One region of the Nocardioides taihuensis genome, then DNA from elsewhere that is predicted to be linked to it. Evidence: riboswitches for the same ligand, from Rfam matches in the RefSeq annotation. Region 1 holds a riboswitch; each other region holds the start of a gene.
What was found. A riboswitch is a leader RNA that binds a small molecule or an ion and turns the genes downstream of it on or off. The one in region 1 is predicted to bind glycine.
Positions count from the first base shown of each region.

Region 2: another riboswitch for glycine. It lies ahead of gcvP (aminomethyl-transferring glycine dehydrogenase); the one in region 1 lies ahead of gcvP (aminomethyl-transferring glycine dehydrogenase).
Region 3: another riboswitch for glycine. It lies ahead of gcvP (aminomethyl-transferring glycine dehydrogenase); the one in region 1 lies ahead of gcvP (aminomethyl-transferring glycine dehydrogenase).

Region 1 is NZ_JBHSKD010000001.1:11,947-16,016, forward strand. Features, by position in the region: gene gcvP (aminomethyl-transferring glycine dehydrogenase) at 1-2,288, opposite strand, end outside; glycine riboswitch at 2,339-2,435, opposite strand; glycine riboswitch at 2,437-2,533, opposite strand; gene ACFPGP_RS00065 (aspartate aminotransferase family protein) at 2,865-4,070, opposite strand, start outside.
Region 2 is NZ_JBHSKD010000009.1:167,546-171,615, reverse strand. Features, by position in the region: gene ftsR (transcriptional regulator FtsR) at 1-171, shown strand, start outside; gene ACFPGP_RS10320 (bifunctional nuclease family protein) at 240-707, shown strand; gene ACFPGP_RS10315 (MerR family transcriptional regulator) at 1,044-1,646, shown strand; glycine riboswitch at 1,762-1,861, shown strand; gene gcvP (aminomethyl-transferring glycine dehydrogenase) at 1,943-4,070, shown strand, end outside.
Region 3 is NZ_JBHSKD010000003.1:95,525-99,594, forward strand. Features, by position in the region: gene gcvP (aminomethyl-transferring glycine dehydrogenase) at 1-1,762, opposite strand, end outside; glycine riboswitch at 1,910-2,007, opposite strand; gene ACFPGP_RS02955 (RidA family protein) at 2,332-2,793, shown strand; gene ACFPGP_RS02960 (purine-cytosine permease family protein) at 2,804-4,070, shown strand, end outside.

The DNA of each region.
Region 1 (4,070 bases):
ATGTAGGCCCACGGGATGGGAAGGATCCCTGCCGAACCGTAGGGAGCAGCGCTGATGCTCCCATCACTCGCGCGACGGGCGGCCTCCGGATGGAGGGGGTGGGTCGGCAGATACGGCACCAGGTGTTCCGCCACCGCGACCGGCCCCACCCCGGGGCCGCCTCCGCCGTGCGGGATGCAGAAGGTCTTGTGCAGGTTCAGGTGGGAGACGTCGCCACCGAACTCGCCCGGCTTGGCAATACCGAGCAGGGCGTTGAGGTTCGCCCCGTCGACGTACACCTGTCCCCCATGCGCGTGGACGAGGTCGCAGAGCCGGGTGATGCTTTCCTCATAGACCCCATGTGTCGACGGATAGGTCACCATGATCGCGGCCAGGTTGTCGGTGTGCTCGACGCACTTCTCCTCCAGGTCCGCCAGGTCGATCGTGCCGTCGTCGTGGGAACCGACGACCACTACGCGCATGCCGGCCAGGACAGCGGACGCCGCATTTGTTCCGTGCGCGCTGGATGGGATCAAGCAGATGTCCCGTTGATCCTCGCCCCGATCCCGGTGCCAGCCTCTGATGGCCAGCAGACCGGCCAGCTCCCCCTGCGAGCCGGCGTTGGGCTGGATCGACACGGCGGCATAGCCCGTGACCTCCGCCAACCACGCCTCCAGCTGGCGCACGAGTTCGGCGTAGCCGGATGCGTCCTCCGCGGGGGCGAACGGATGCATGTTCGCGAAGCCAGGCAGACTGATCGGCTCCATCTCGGTGGTCGCGTTCAGCTTCATCGTGCACGAGCCCAGCGGGATCATGCCGCGGTCGAGCGCGAAGTCGCGGGCCGAGAGTCGGCGCAGGTAGCGCAGCATCTCGGTCTCGGAGCGATGGGCGTGGAAGACCGGGTGGGTGAGGAACGGGCTGTCGCGGTGCAGCGAGGAGGGCACCCGATCCTGGGACTCCTGTTCGGACCCGTCGGCCACCGCACGGGAGCCGAACGCCTCGAGCACCAGTTCCACGTGGGCGCTCGTGGTGACCTCCGAGCAGCTGACGCCCACCTGGTCGGCATCCACGCGTCGCAGCCGCAGCCCCTTGGCGTTGGCGGCGGCGAGCACCTCATCGGCGCGACCCGGGACTCGCACGAGCAGCGTGTCGAAGTAGGCGCCGTGCACGACCGGGATGCCGGTCGCCCGGAGCCCGCTCGCGATCGCGGTGGCGTGCGCGTGGACGCGCTCGGCGATGCGCCTGAGTCCGTCGGGGCCGTGGTACACGGCGTACATGGAAGCCACGACCGCCAGCAGCACCTGGGCGGTGCAGATGTTCGAGGTCGCCTTGTCACGCCGGATGTGCTGCTCCCGGGTCTGCAGGGCCAGGCGGTACGCCGGCCTTCCGTCGCTGTCCCTAGAGACTCCGACCAGACGGCCGGGCAGGTGACGTTGCAACCCGTCACCCACCGCGATGAAGCCGGCGTGAGGGCCACCGTAGAACATGGGCACGCCGAAGCGCTGGGTCGATCCGACCGCGATGTCGGCGCCGAACTCCCCCGGAGGGCGCAGAATCGTCAGCGCCAGGAGATCGGCGGCGACGGTGACCAGAGCGCCGCGGTCGTGAGCAGCGCGGATGAGCTGCTCGTGGTCGCGGACAGCCCCGGAGGCGCCGGGATAGGAGAGCACCAGACCGAAGAAGTCATCCGTCGGCAGCGGCTGGTCGGGGTCGATCTCGACGACCTGCACTCCTACCGCCGTGGCTCGGGTCCGGAGAACGTCGAAGGTCTGCGGCAGGGTGTCGGTGTCGACCAGCACCTTGCTGGACTTCGACGCCGATCCCCTGCGCATGACCATCACGGCCTCCGCGACGGCGGTGCACTCGTCCAGGAGGGATGCGTTCGACATCGGCAGACCGGTCAGATCGCCCACCATGGTCTGGAAGTTCAGCAGCGCCTCGAGTCGGCCCTGGCTGACTTCCGGCTGGTACGGCGTGTACGCGGTGTACCAGGCCGGGTCCTCGAGCACGTTGCGTCGGATCACGGCAGGAGTGATCGTGGGGTGGTAACCGAGACCGATCATCGGCACCGAGACGACGTTGCGTCCGGCGAGGGCTGCGAGCTCCTCGGCTGCCTCGGCCTCCGTGACCGGGGCAGGAAGCCGAAGACCGGTGGTGGTGCGGATTCCTCGTGGGACGGCCGCGTCCACCAGGCTTTCCAGATCGGCAAATCCGATCTGGGCGAGCATCTTGGCGCGACCGTCGGCGTCGATACCAATATGACGGCCAGCGAAACCGCGGTCGCAGGATTCTGCATTGAATAATGCCATAGCGGGAGGCTCCTGATCGTGGTGTCGCTGACGCGACACCTCATGAGTGGCCTCCCCGCTCTGTCATCGGAAACCTGAGAGCTTCACCGCCGAGTGGGCGGTTTGCACCGTGGGTGCAGGACACAAGTCCTGACTTTCCAGAGTTCGCCTCACAACAGCGGTAACGGGGCCTGAGAGATTCTCGGGGAGAGTTGCTCCTTCGGCGCCTCGCTCGTGTAAAGCGAGGACTCTCCCGCTGTTATTCAAGCGGCGAATGGTCTTCAGTTGTGTAGGTGAAACGCTAGTCGACCAAGCAATCTTGGTCAACCATGAGGGCCAGGGGTCCATTAGGATCCGGCCGCTGACCACGTTCTTGGCGGACATCCGCTATGCCGCACTCCGCGCACCAGGGAGGTTGCGTCATTCCAGCCGCAACTGCGCGCCCTTGCCGCCCGTCCGGTCCTGAACCGTTTGCCTGAGGAACTCATTCGGCGAAGACGCGGCTGGGTCACGGCCTCGGGCAGCTTCACTGTCCAGGCTACTCGGCAGGCGGCTCACCGGGTCGTGGGAGACGAACCCGACGGGTTCCGAGCCCTTCTACCTGGGCCTCGAAGCGACGAGGTCGGCGTGTTCTTCGGCGAAGGCCCGCGCTGCAGCGATGAATCCGTCGAGGTGCTGCTCGGTGAGGGCAAGGCTGAGGGCCAGGTAGCCGCGCTCTGCTATGTAGTAGCCCCGGGCGAGCAGGTCGTGGAAGAGCAGGCGGCGCCAGCGGGGATCGACACCCGCGATGTCGGACCACCGCTCTACGGGTCCCGGAGCGGGGCGAATCGTCATCATGGAGCCGACGCCCGTCACGCAGAATCCAACCGGGGCCATCGCCTGGGCCAGCTGGTCCCTGAGCCGGTCCCCGCGTTCGTTGAGCCGCTTGAGCGTGTCGGCGTCGAGCAGCTCGGTGACCGCGGAACCGACGGCCATCGTGAAGGCGTTGTTGTTGAAGGTGCCCCCATGGGTGAGACCACCCTGGGCTGGATCGAACGCGGCCATCACGTGCCGGGACCCGCCGAAGGCCCCGAAGGAAAGGCCACCGCCGAAGTACTTGCCCAGCACCGTCAGGTCGGCGTGGATGCCGTACACCTGCTGCGCCCCGCCGACGGCCAGCCGGGACGTCATCACCTCGTCCATGACGAGAAGAGAGCCGTGTGCGCGGGTGAGTGAGCGAAGAGCCGAGAGGAAAGCCGGCGAGGCAGGGATGCAGCCACCCGCGCCGAGCATCGGCTCGACCAGGACGCAGGCGATCTCGTCGCCGCAACTGGTGAACTCGGCCTCGACGGCGGCGGTGTCGTTGTAAGGCAAGACCGCGAAGTCAAACGGCACCCGCAGCGGCGCACTGCCGGGCAGGAAGGTCATCGGACCGCCGTGGTAGGCGCCGTCGAAGACGACGACCCGGTCACGCCCGCTGACATGGCGGGCGGTGAGTACCGCCATCAGGTCCGCCTCGCTGCCCGAGTTGGTGAAGCGCACTTGGTCGACCGAGACAAACCGCTCGACCAGCGCCCGGGCGAACGCCGTCTCGGGCTCCCCCATCGCGCCGTACCCCCACCCCCGGTCAAGCACCCCGCGCACCGCCTCCGCCACCTCGGGCCGACGGCCCAGCAGACCAGCCGAGTAGTCGCCGAGCAGGTCAACGACCTGGTCGCCATCGACCGTGGTGAGCACGGCTCCCTCGGCACCATCGACGCGTATGCCGAACGGCTCCGTGTGCAGCACGGACCTGGTGTTGCCGCCGGGCATCACCTCGGTCGC
Region 2 (4,070 bases), on a different contig from region 1:
AAGACCGCCGCCGACCGCGAGGTGGGCCTGGTCGAGCAGGTCGTCGCCCCGCTGCGCCGGGGCCGCGATGCGTCGGCCGCCGCCCGGGCCGAGGACGCCGTCTCGCAGATCGCCGCGCTCTCCGTGCGGCTGCACGCGACGCTCGTCAAGTCCGGCCTGAAGTCTTCCTAGGCCGGCCTCCCCGACCGCTCCGGCGCGACCGCCTGCCGTCCGCACACCCCGGGAGTAGGGTGGTCGACGTGCGCGAGGTCGATGTCATGGGAGTGCGGGTCGAGATGCCCTCGAACCAGCCGATCGTGCTGCTCCGGGAGGTGGCAGGTGACCGCTACCTGCCGATCTGGATCGGCGCGGTGGAGGCGACGGCGATCGCCTTCGCCCAGCAGGGCGTGGTGCCTCCACGCCCCCTCACCCACGACCTGATGCGCGACGTCCTCGTGGCCACCGGCAACGAGCTCACCGAGGTGCGGATCACCGAGGTCAAGGACGGCGTCTTCTTCGCCACCCTGGTGCTCGGCTCGGGCACCGAGGTCAGCGCCCGCCCGTCCGACTCCATCGCCCTCGCCCTGCGCACCGGCTCGCGGATCGTGTGCTCCGAGGAGGTCCTCGACGAGGCCGGCCTCGCCGTCCCCGCCGAGCAGGAGGACGAGGTCGAGAAGTTCCGCGAGTTCCTCGACCACGTCTCGCCCGAGGACTTCGAGAGCCGCTGACCCCTCGGCCCGCGGTGGGCGGGTGCTCGGGTGAATTGCGGTTGGTGACCAATCCGCAGGGTCCAGGGCCGGGGGAGTGCGGTTGGTGACCAAACCGCAGATCCAGCCCCCGGGGAGTGCGGTTGGTGACCAATCCGCACCGACAGGAGCTCCGACCACCCTCACCCTCAACCTGAGGTAGAGGGTTGCGACACGCCGCCCACCTCGTTGACCACCCGCCGGCGCAGGCCTACATTCAAGTGTCTCTGGTGTAACTCCACCGCTGTGGTCGTTCCTGATCGGGCGGATCCCTTCCCCCCGGGGTTACGCGCACCGGAGTAGGTCAGCGGAGGATCGATGGGCACCAAGGAGCACGAGCAGGACGCGTCGGGCGAGGCCGTCCTGGCTGCCGAGGCAGCCGAGGAGCAGGGCCTGCTGTTCACCGACGACGTCTCGCCGCTGCCCAGCGACGCCGGCTACCGCGGCCCGACCGCGTGCAACGCCGCCGGCATCACCTACCGGCAGCTCGACTACTGGGCGCGCACCGGGCTGGTCGAGCCCACGGTGCGCGGCGCCACCGGCTCCGGGTCGCAGCGGCTCTACTCCTTCCGCGACATCCTGATCCTCAAGGTGATCAAGCGGCTGCTCGACGCCGGCATCTCGCTGCAGCAGATCCGCACTGCGGTGCAGCACCTGCGCGAGCGCGGCACCGACGACCTGACGCGCGTCACCCTGATGAGCGACGGCGTCTCGGTGTACGAGTGCACCAGCAACGACGAGGTCATCGACCTGCTCCAGGGCGGGCAGGGCGTGTTCGGCATCGCCATCGGCGGCGTCTGGCGTGAGATCGAGGGCACGCTGGCCGAGCTGCCGAGCGAGCGCACCGCTCCCGAGGTCGACGAGTCACCGACCGCGGGCGACGAGCTCGCGGCGCGCCGCGCCGCCCGCCAGACCGGCTGACCGCCCCGCTCCACCGAGCGACCACCGAGCGACCACCGAGCGACCACCGACACGGCCCGGGTCCCCTCCAGGACCCGGGCCGCGTCGCGTCCCGGTGGTAGATTGGGCGCGCTGACGATCCCGTGCGGGAGAGTCTCCGCCGCAAGGCTGCGGCGGAGCGCCGAAGGGGCAATTCCTCCCCGGAACCTCTCAGGCGCCCGGACCGCACGGACCAGGCAACTCTGGAGCCCACCGGCAACCCCGGGACGGTGACAGAGGGGGAGGCGACCCGATCGCAGCGATCAGAGGAGCCCCCCGTGTCGGACCACCCCACCCTGGCCGAGCTCGACGCCGCCGCGCCGTTCGCGGACCGTCACGTCGGCATCGACGCGGACGCCGAGGCCACCATGCTGGCCACGCTGGGCTTCGGCTCGCTGACCGAGCTGATGGACGCGGCGCTGCCCGGAGGGATCCGGTCCGCCGACACCCTCGACCTGCCGGCACCCGCGAGCGAGGACACCGTCGCGCGCGAGCTGCGCGCGCTCGCCGCCGACAACCGCCCGGCCGAGTCGCTGATCGGCCTGGGCTACCACCCGACGCTCACCCCGCCGGTGATCCGACGCAACATCCTCGAGGACCCGTCCTGGTACACGGCGTACACGCCCTACCAGCCGGAGATCTCCCAGGGCCGGCTCGAGGCGCTGCTCAACTTCCAGACCGTGATCGGCGACCTGACAGGGCTGCCGACCGCCAACGCCTCGCTGCTCGACGAGGGCACCGCGGTCGCCGAGGCGATGACCCTCGTACGACGCGCCAACCGCAAGGCGTCCGGGCCCTTCGTGCTCGACGCCGACGCGCTGCCGCAGACCATCGAGGTGGTGCGCACCCGCGCGGCCGCGATGGGGATCGACGTCGTGGTCGCCGACCTCGACGCCGGCCTGCCCGAGGGACCGCTGTGCGGTGTGCTGGTGCAGTACCCCGGCACCTCGGGCCGCGTCCGCGACCCGCGGCCGCTGGCCGAGGCCGCCCACGCGCGGGACGCCCTCGTCGTGGTCGCCGCCGACCTGCTGGCCCTCGCCGTGCTCGAGGCGCCCGGTGAGCTCGGCGCCGACGTGGTGGTCGGTTCCTCGCAGCGCTTCGGCGTCCCGCTGTTCTACGGCGGTCCGCACGCCGGCTACATGTCCGTGGCCGCCGGCCTCGAGCGCCACCTGCCCGGCCGCCTGGTCGGGGTGTCGATCGACGCCGAGGGCAAGCCCGCCTACCGGCTGGCGCTGCAGACCCGCGAGCAGCACATCCGCCGCGACAAGGCGACCTCCAACATCTGCACCGCCCAGGTGCTGCTGGCCGTGGTCGCCTCCATGTATGCCGTGCACCACGGCCCCGAGGGCCTGCGCACGATCGCGACTCGCACCCACCGCTACGCGGCCGTGCTGGCGCGCGCGCTGGCCGACCACGGGGTCGAGGTCGCCGAGACCGAGTTCTTCGACACCGTGGTCGCCTCCGTGCCGGGCCGCGGACAGGCGGTCGTCGACGCCGCACGCGAGCGCGGGCTGCACCTGCGGCTCGTCGACGCCGACCGGGTGGCCATGACCACCTCCGAGGTCACCACCCACGGCACGCTCGAGCGGGTGCTCGCCGCCTTCGGGATCGACGACGTCGACCTCGAGGCGCTCGACCACGCCACCGGCGACGCGCTCCCCGAGCCGCTGCGCCGCCGCACGCCGTACCTCACCCACGAGGTGTTCTCCCGCCATCACAGCGAGACCGCGATGCTGCGCTACCTGCGCCGCCTCTCCGCACGCGACTACGCGCTCGACCGCGGCATGATCCCGCTCGGCTCGTGCACCATGAAGCTCAACGCGACCACCGAGATGGAGCCGGTCTCGCTGCCGGGCTTCGCCGACCTGCACCCGTTCGCACCGGCCGAGGACGCCGCCGGTTACCACGCACTGGTCACGCAGCTCGAGGGCTGGCTGGCCGAGGTGACCGGCTACGACCGGGTCTCGATCCAGCCCAACGCCGGCTCGCAGGGCGAGCTCGCCGGCCTGATGGCGATCCGTGCCTACCACCAGGGCCGCGGCGACGACGCCCGCGACGTCTGCCTGATCCCGTCGTCGGCGCACGGCACCAACGCGGCGTCCGCGGTGATGGCCGGCCTCCGGGTGGTGGTGGTCAAGGCCGCCGACGACGGCACCGTCGACCTCGACGACCTGCGGGCGAAGTGCACCGAGCACGCCGACACGCTGGCCGCGATCATGGTCACCTACCCCTCCACCCACGGGGCCTACGAGGAGACCATCACCGAGCTGTGCGAGATCGTGCACGGCGCGGGTGGCCAGGTGTACGTCGACGGCGCGAACCTCAACGCGCTGCTCGGCTACGCGAAGCCGGGCGAGTTCGGCGGCGACGTCTCGCACCTCAACCTGCACAAGACCTTCTGCATCC
Region 3 (4,070 bases), on a different contig from region 1:
GGCAGACGTCCCGGGCAACTTCGCCTCGCGATCGCAGGTAGCCGCGTATCGCCAGCAGCCCCGCCAGCTCACCCTGCGAACCCGCGTTGGGCTGAAGCGAGACCTTGGCGTAGCCGGTCACGTTCGCGAGCCAGGTCTCGAGTTGATGGATTAGGTCGAGATAGCCCCGCGCGTCCTCGATGGGCGCAAACGGGTGAAGGTCTGCGAAGCCCGGCAGGGACACGGGCTCCATCTCCGCCGTGGCGTTCAGCTTCATCGTGCACGATCCGAGCGGGATCATTCCGCGGTCGAGTGCGAAGTCTCGATCGCGGAGCTGGCGCATGTAGCGCAGCATCGCTGTCTCCGACCGGTGTTCTTGGAACACGGGGTGTGTGAGGAAGTCGGTCGTTCTCGCCAGCTTGGGCGGAATGACAGATCGTCTGTCCCTGACTCGATCGGTTTCAGGTACCTCGAATGCAGCCACCGCGAGCGAGACGTGCTCGTCCGTGGTCGTCTCGGAGCAACTGATGCCCACGTGATCGGAGTCGACTCTTCTCAGTCTCAGACCACTCTCGGCTGCCTTGCGGAGAACTTCGTCTGCGCCTTCTGGCACCTCCACCACGATGGTGTCGAAGAAGGCCGTTGTGGAGACAGTGAAGCCTTGAGCCCGCAGTGTGCCGTGAATCGACCGGGCATGAGCGTGCACACGACGTGCGATCTCTCGGAGACCGTCGGAACCGTGGTAGACGGCGTACATCGAGGCCACTACGGCGAGAAGCACCTGTGCCGTGCAGATGTTCGACGTCGCCTTGTCCCGTCGGATGTGCTGCTCCCGAGTCTGAAGTGCGAGTCGGTATGCAGGGCGCCCCTCATCGTCGACGGAGACGCCAACGAGTCGACCGGGAAGGTGACGCTCGAGACCGCTGCGCACGCTCAGGAAGGCGGCATGGGGTCCCCCGTAGAAGAGCGGGACGCCAAACCGCTGCGTCGATCCAACCGTCAGGTCTGCCCCGAACTCGCCGGGCGGCTTGAGAAGCGTCAACGCCAATAGGTCGGTCGCCACCGCCGCCTGAGCACCACGATTGTGTACCTCCTGGATGACAGGTTCTAGGTCCCTGATCTCGCCGGAAGACCCGGGGTAGCTCGCTATCAGGCCGAAGAACTCGCCTGTCGGGAGCGGTTCGTCCAGATCGACCACCTCCACCTCGACGCCGATCTCCGCAGCTCGGGTGATCAGGACATCGAGTGTCTGAGGGTGGGTATCGGCGTCAATCAACACCCGCGAAGCCTTCGACCGTGAAGCCCGCTTCATGACCATGACCGCCTCAGCGACGGCAGTGCCTTCATCCAGCAGCGAAGCGTTTGCTGTGGGTAGCCCGGTGAGGTCCCCGACCATCGTCTGGAAGTTGATCAGGGCTTCCAGCCGCCCCTGACTGATCTCGGGCTGGTACGGCGTGTACGCGGTGTACCAACCGGGGTCCTCAAGGATGTTCCGCCGAATGACAGCAGGCGTATGGGTCGGGTAGTAACCCAGCCCGATCATCGGCACAGCGACGCGGTTTCGGCCCGCCAGAGCAGCGAGCTCCGCGGCCGCATCCGCTTCGGACGCCGGTGCTGGAAGGTCCAGCCCGGTGGTGCGGATGCGAGACGGAACGGCGGCATCCATCAACTCGTCCAGCGAGGAGTAGCCGACTTCAGCCAGCATCTTCGCGATGTCATCGGGTCCGAGCCCGATGTGGCGACGATGAAAGTTGTGAGGGTACGACGAAGCGTCGTGAGTCATTGCGGGAGGCTCCTTCGTGCGTCCGGCAGCTCGCCGGACCCTGTAGGTGACCTCCCCGCTCTGTCATCGAAAACCTGAGAGCTTCATCGCTGTGTGAGCGACTTGCACCGTGGGCGCAGGACCAGGGTCCTGACTTTCCAGAGTTGCCTAGCCGAAGCGGTACGGGGCCTGAGAGATTCTGGGGAGAAGTTGCTCCTTCGGCGCACAACCCTTGGTGAGGGCTGTGACTCTCCCGCTTCAGATCATGCGGCTATGCAGTTGTGGCGCGCACACCGTAGGGGTGGGCCTCGTGGTCGGTCAAGGGCCTGACCCGGAAGCAGCATGCCGAGGTGTGCGTGCCGAAGAACTGCTGAGTCAGATGTGTCGCTGCGCTCCCGAGCGAGTGCGCGCCGGCCCAGACCACACGCCGACCTCGGACCGCGTCGCTGGGCGTGCTCCCCCGATTGACGAGGGAAAGTCCCAAGAATCTCGTGCAGCAACCTTGTGCTTGTCCAGTGACCCTTGTACGGTCCCTTTGTTCTTGTGCAGCGATCTTCATCACACTCGGTGAGGTTCCGTCGGAGGTTGACATGTCGAATGGCTCCACCACCTGGGGCGCGCCCGAGCGACTCATGCCTGAGGACCACTGGGACTGGAGCGTCCCTGTGCCGCTGTCTCAGGGCTGGAAGTGCGGGCCGTTCATCTTTGTCGGCGGACAGATCTCTGCGGACGAGCACGGCAAGACCATCGGCGTTGGCGACATCGAGGTCCAGACCCGAAACGTCTTTGAGAACATCCGCAAGGTCCTGAACGAGGCCGGGGCGGATCTGCACCACATCGTCAAGTTCAACACCTTCTACGCCTTCGAGGGCGACGGTGACGAGGTCCGTGAGTACTGGGAAAAGATGACGAAGACTCGGCTCGAATTCCTCTCCGACCCAGGCCCCGTCGGCACCGCAATCCGTGTCAGCGGCTTCGCGTTTCCTGATCTTCTCATCGAGATCGAGGCCATTGCCTACGTACCCGAGCTGGCATCAAGCATCGAGGAATGAGGAGCGCCACATGAAGGACCAAGCTGGTGCCGGGGTCGTCGAGACCCGCGGTATTGATTTCATCCCCGACGACGAACGTCACGGCTCGCCGTCAAGTCTGTTCTGGGTATTCGTGGGAGCCCAGTTCTCCTTCACCGTGATCGTCTTTGGGTGGCTGCCTGTGGCCTTCGGGCTGGGGTGGTGGTCCAGTTTCACCGCCATCGTGGTCGGTCTGGTCATCGGCACGATGGTGTACACACCCTTCGCCCTCTTCGGACCGCGCACGGGCACCAACAGTGCGGTCAGCAGCGGCGCTCACTTCGGAGTCGTCGGAAGGATCATCGGATCGATCCTGGCCATGGTTACCGCGGTGGGCTTCTTCGCCATCAGCATCTGGACCGGTGGAGACTCGCTCGTGGCTGGCGCCAACCGCCTTTTCGGCACGCCTGATTCCGACGCAATGGCGGCCTTGGCGTACGCCGTCGCTGCGCTCATCACGATCGCAATCGCCATCTACGGATTCGACACGGTCGTTGCGGCACAGAAGTTCGTCGTTCCCATCCTGGGCCTGGTGATGGTCGTCGGTGTATTCGCGCTTGCATCCAAGTTCGACCCCAGTTATGCGGGCGGCGCCTACCTGCTCGGCGACTTCTGGCCCACCTGGCTCCTCTCCGTAGCCACGGTTGCCTCGTTGCCGATCTCCTACGCGCCGTTCGCCAACGACTACTCGCGGTACATCTCCCGGCGCGTGCCCAACAGCAGGCTCCTCCTAGCCAATGGCGTCGGGATGTTCATCGGATGCGCGATCGCTTGCCTGTTCGGGGCCTACATGGCCTCCATTTTCGGCGCAGCGGAGACATCCTTCGTGGGGGGCTTCATCAGCATCTCGCCGACCTGGTTCGTCACCGCAGTCATTCTCTTCGGTCTGCTGGGAAGCTTCGGGCAGGGATCGGTCTGCCTGTACGGAACGGGCTTGGACTTCTCTTCCCTCATCCCGAAGTTGCCGCGAGTCTCGGCGACGCTTGCCGTCAGCGCCATCTCGCTGTTGCTGGTCTTCGTGGGGCGGTTCGTCTGGGACGTCGTCGACTCCATCTCGGCCTTCGTGATCCTCCTGGTGGTGATCCTCACGCCCTGGGTGATCATCAACCTGATCGGCTTCGCCTTCCGCAAGGGCCAGTACGACGTCGTGGACCTCCAGGTGTTCAATGCCGGCCAGCGTGGCGGCATCTACTGGTTCACCGGTGGCTGGAACTTCCGCGCCGTCGGCGCATTCGTGCCCGCGATCGTGGTCGGTCTTC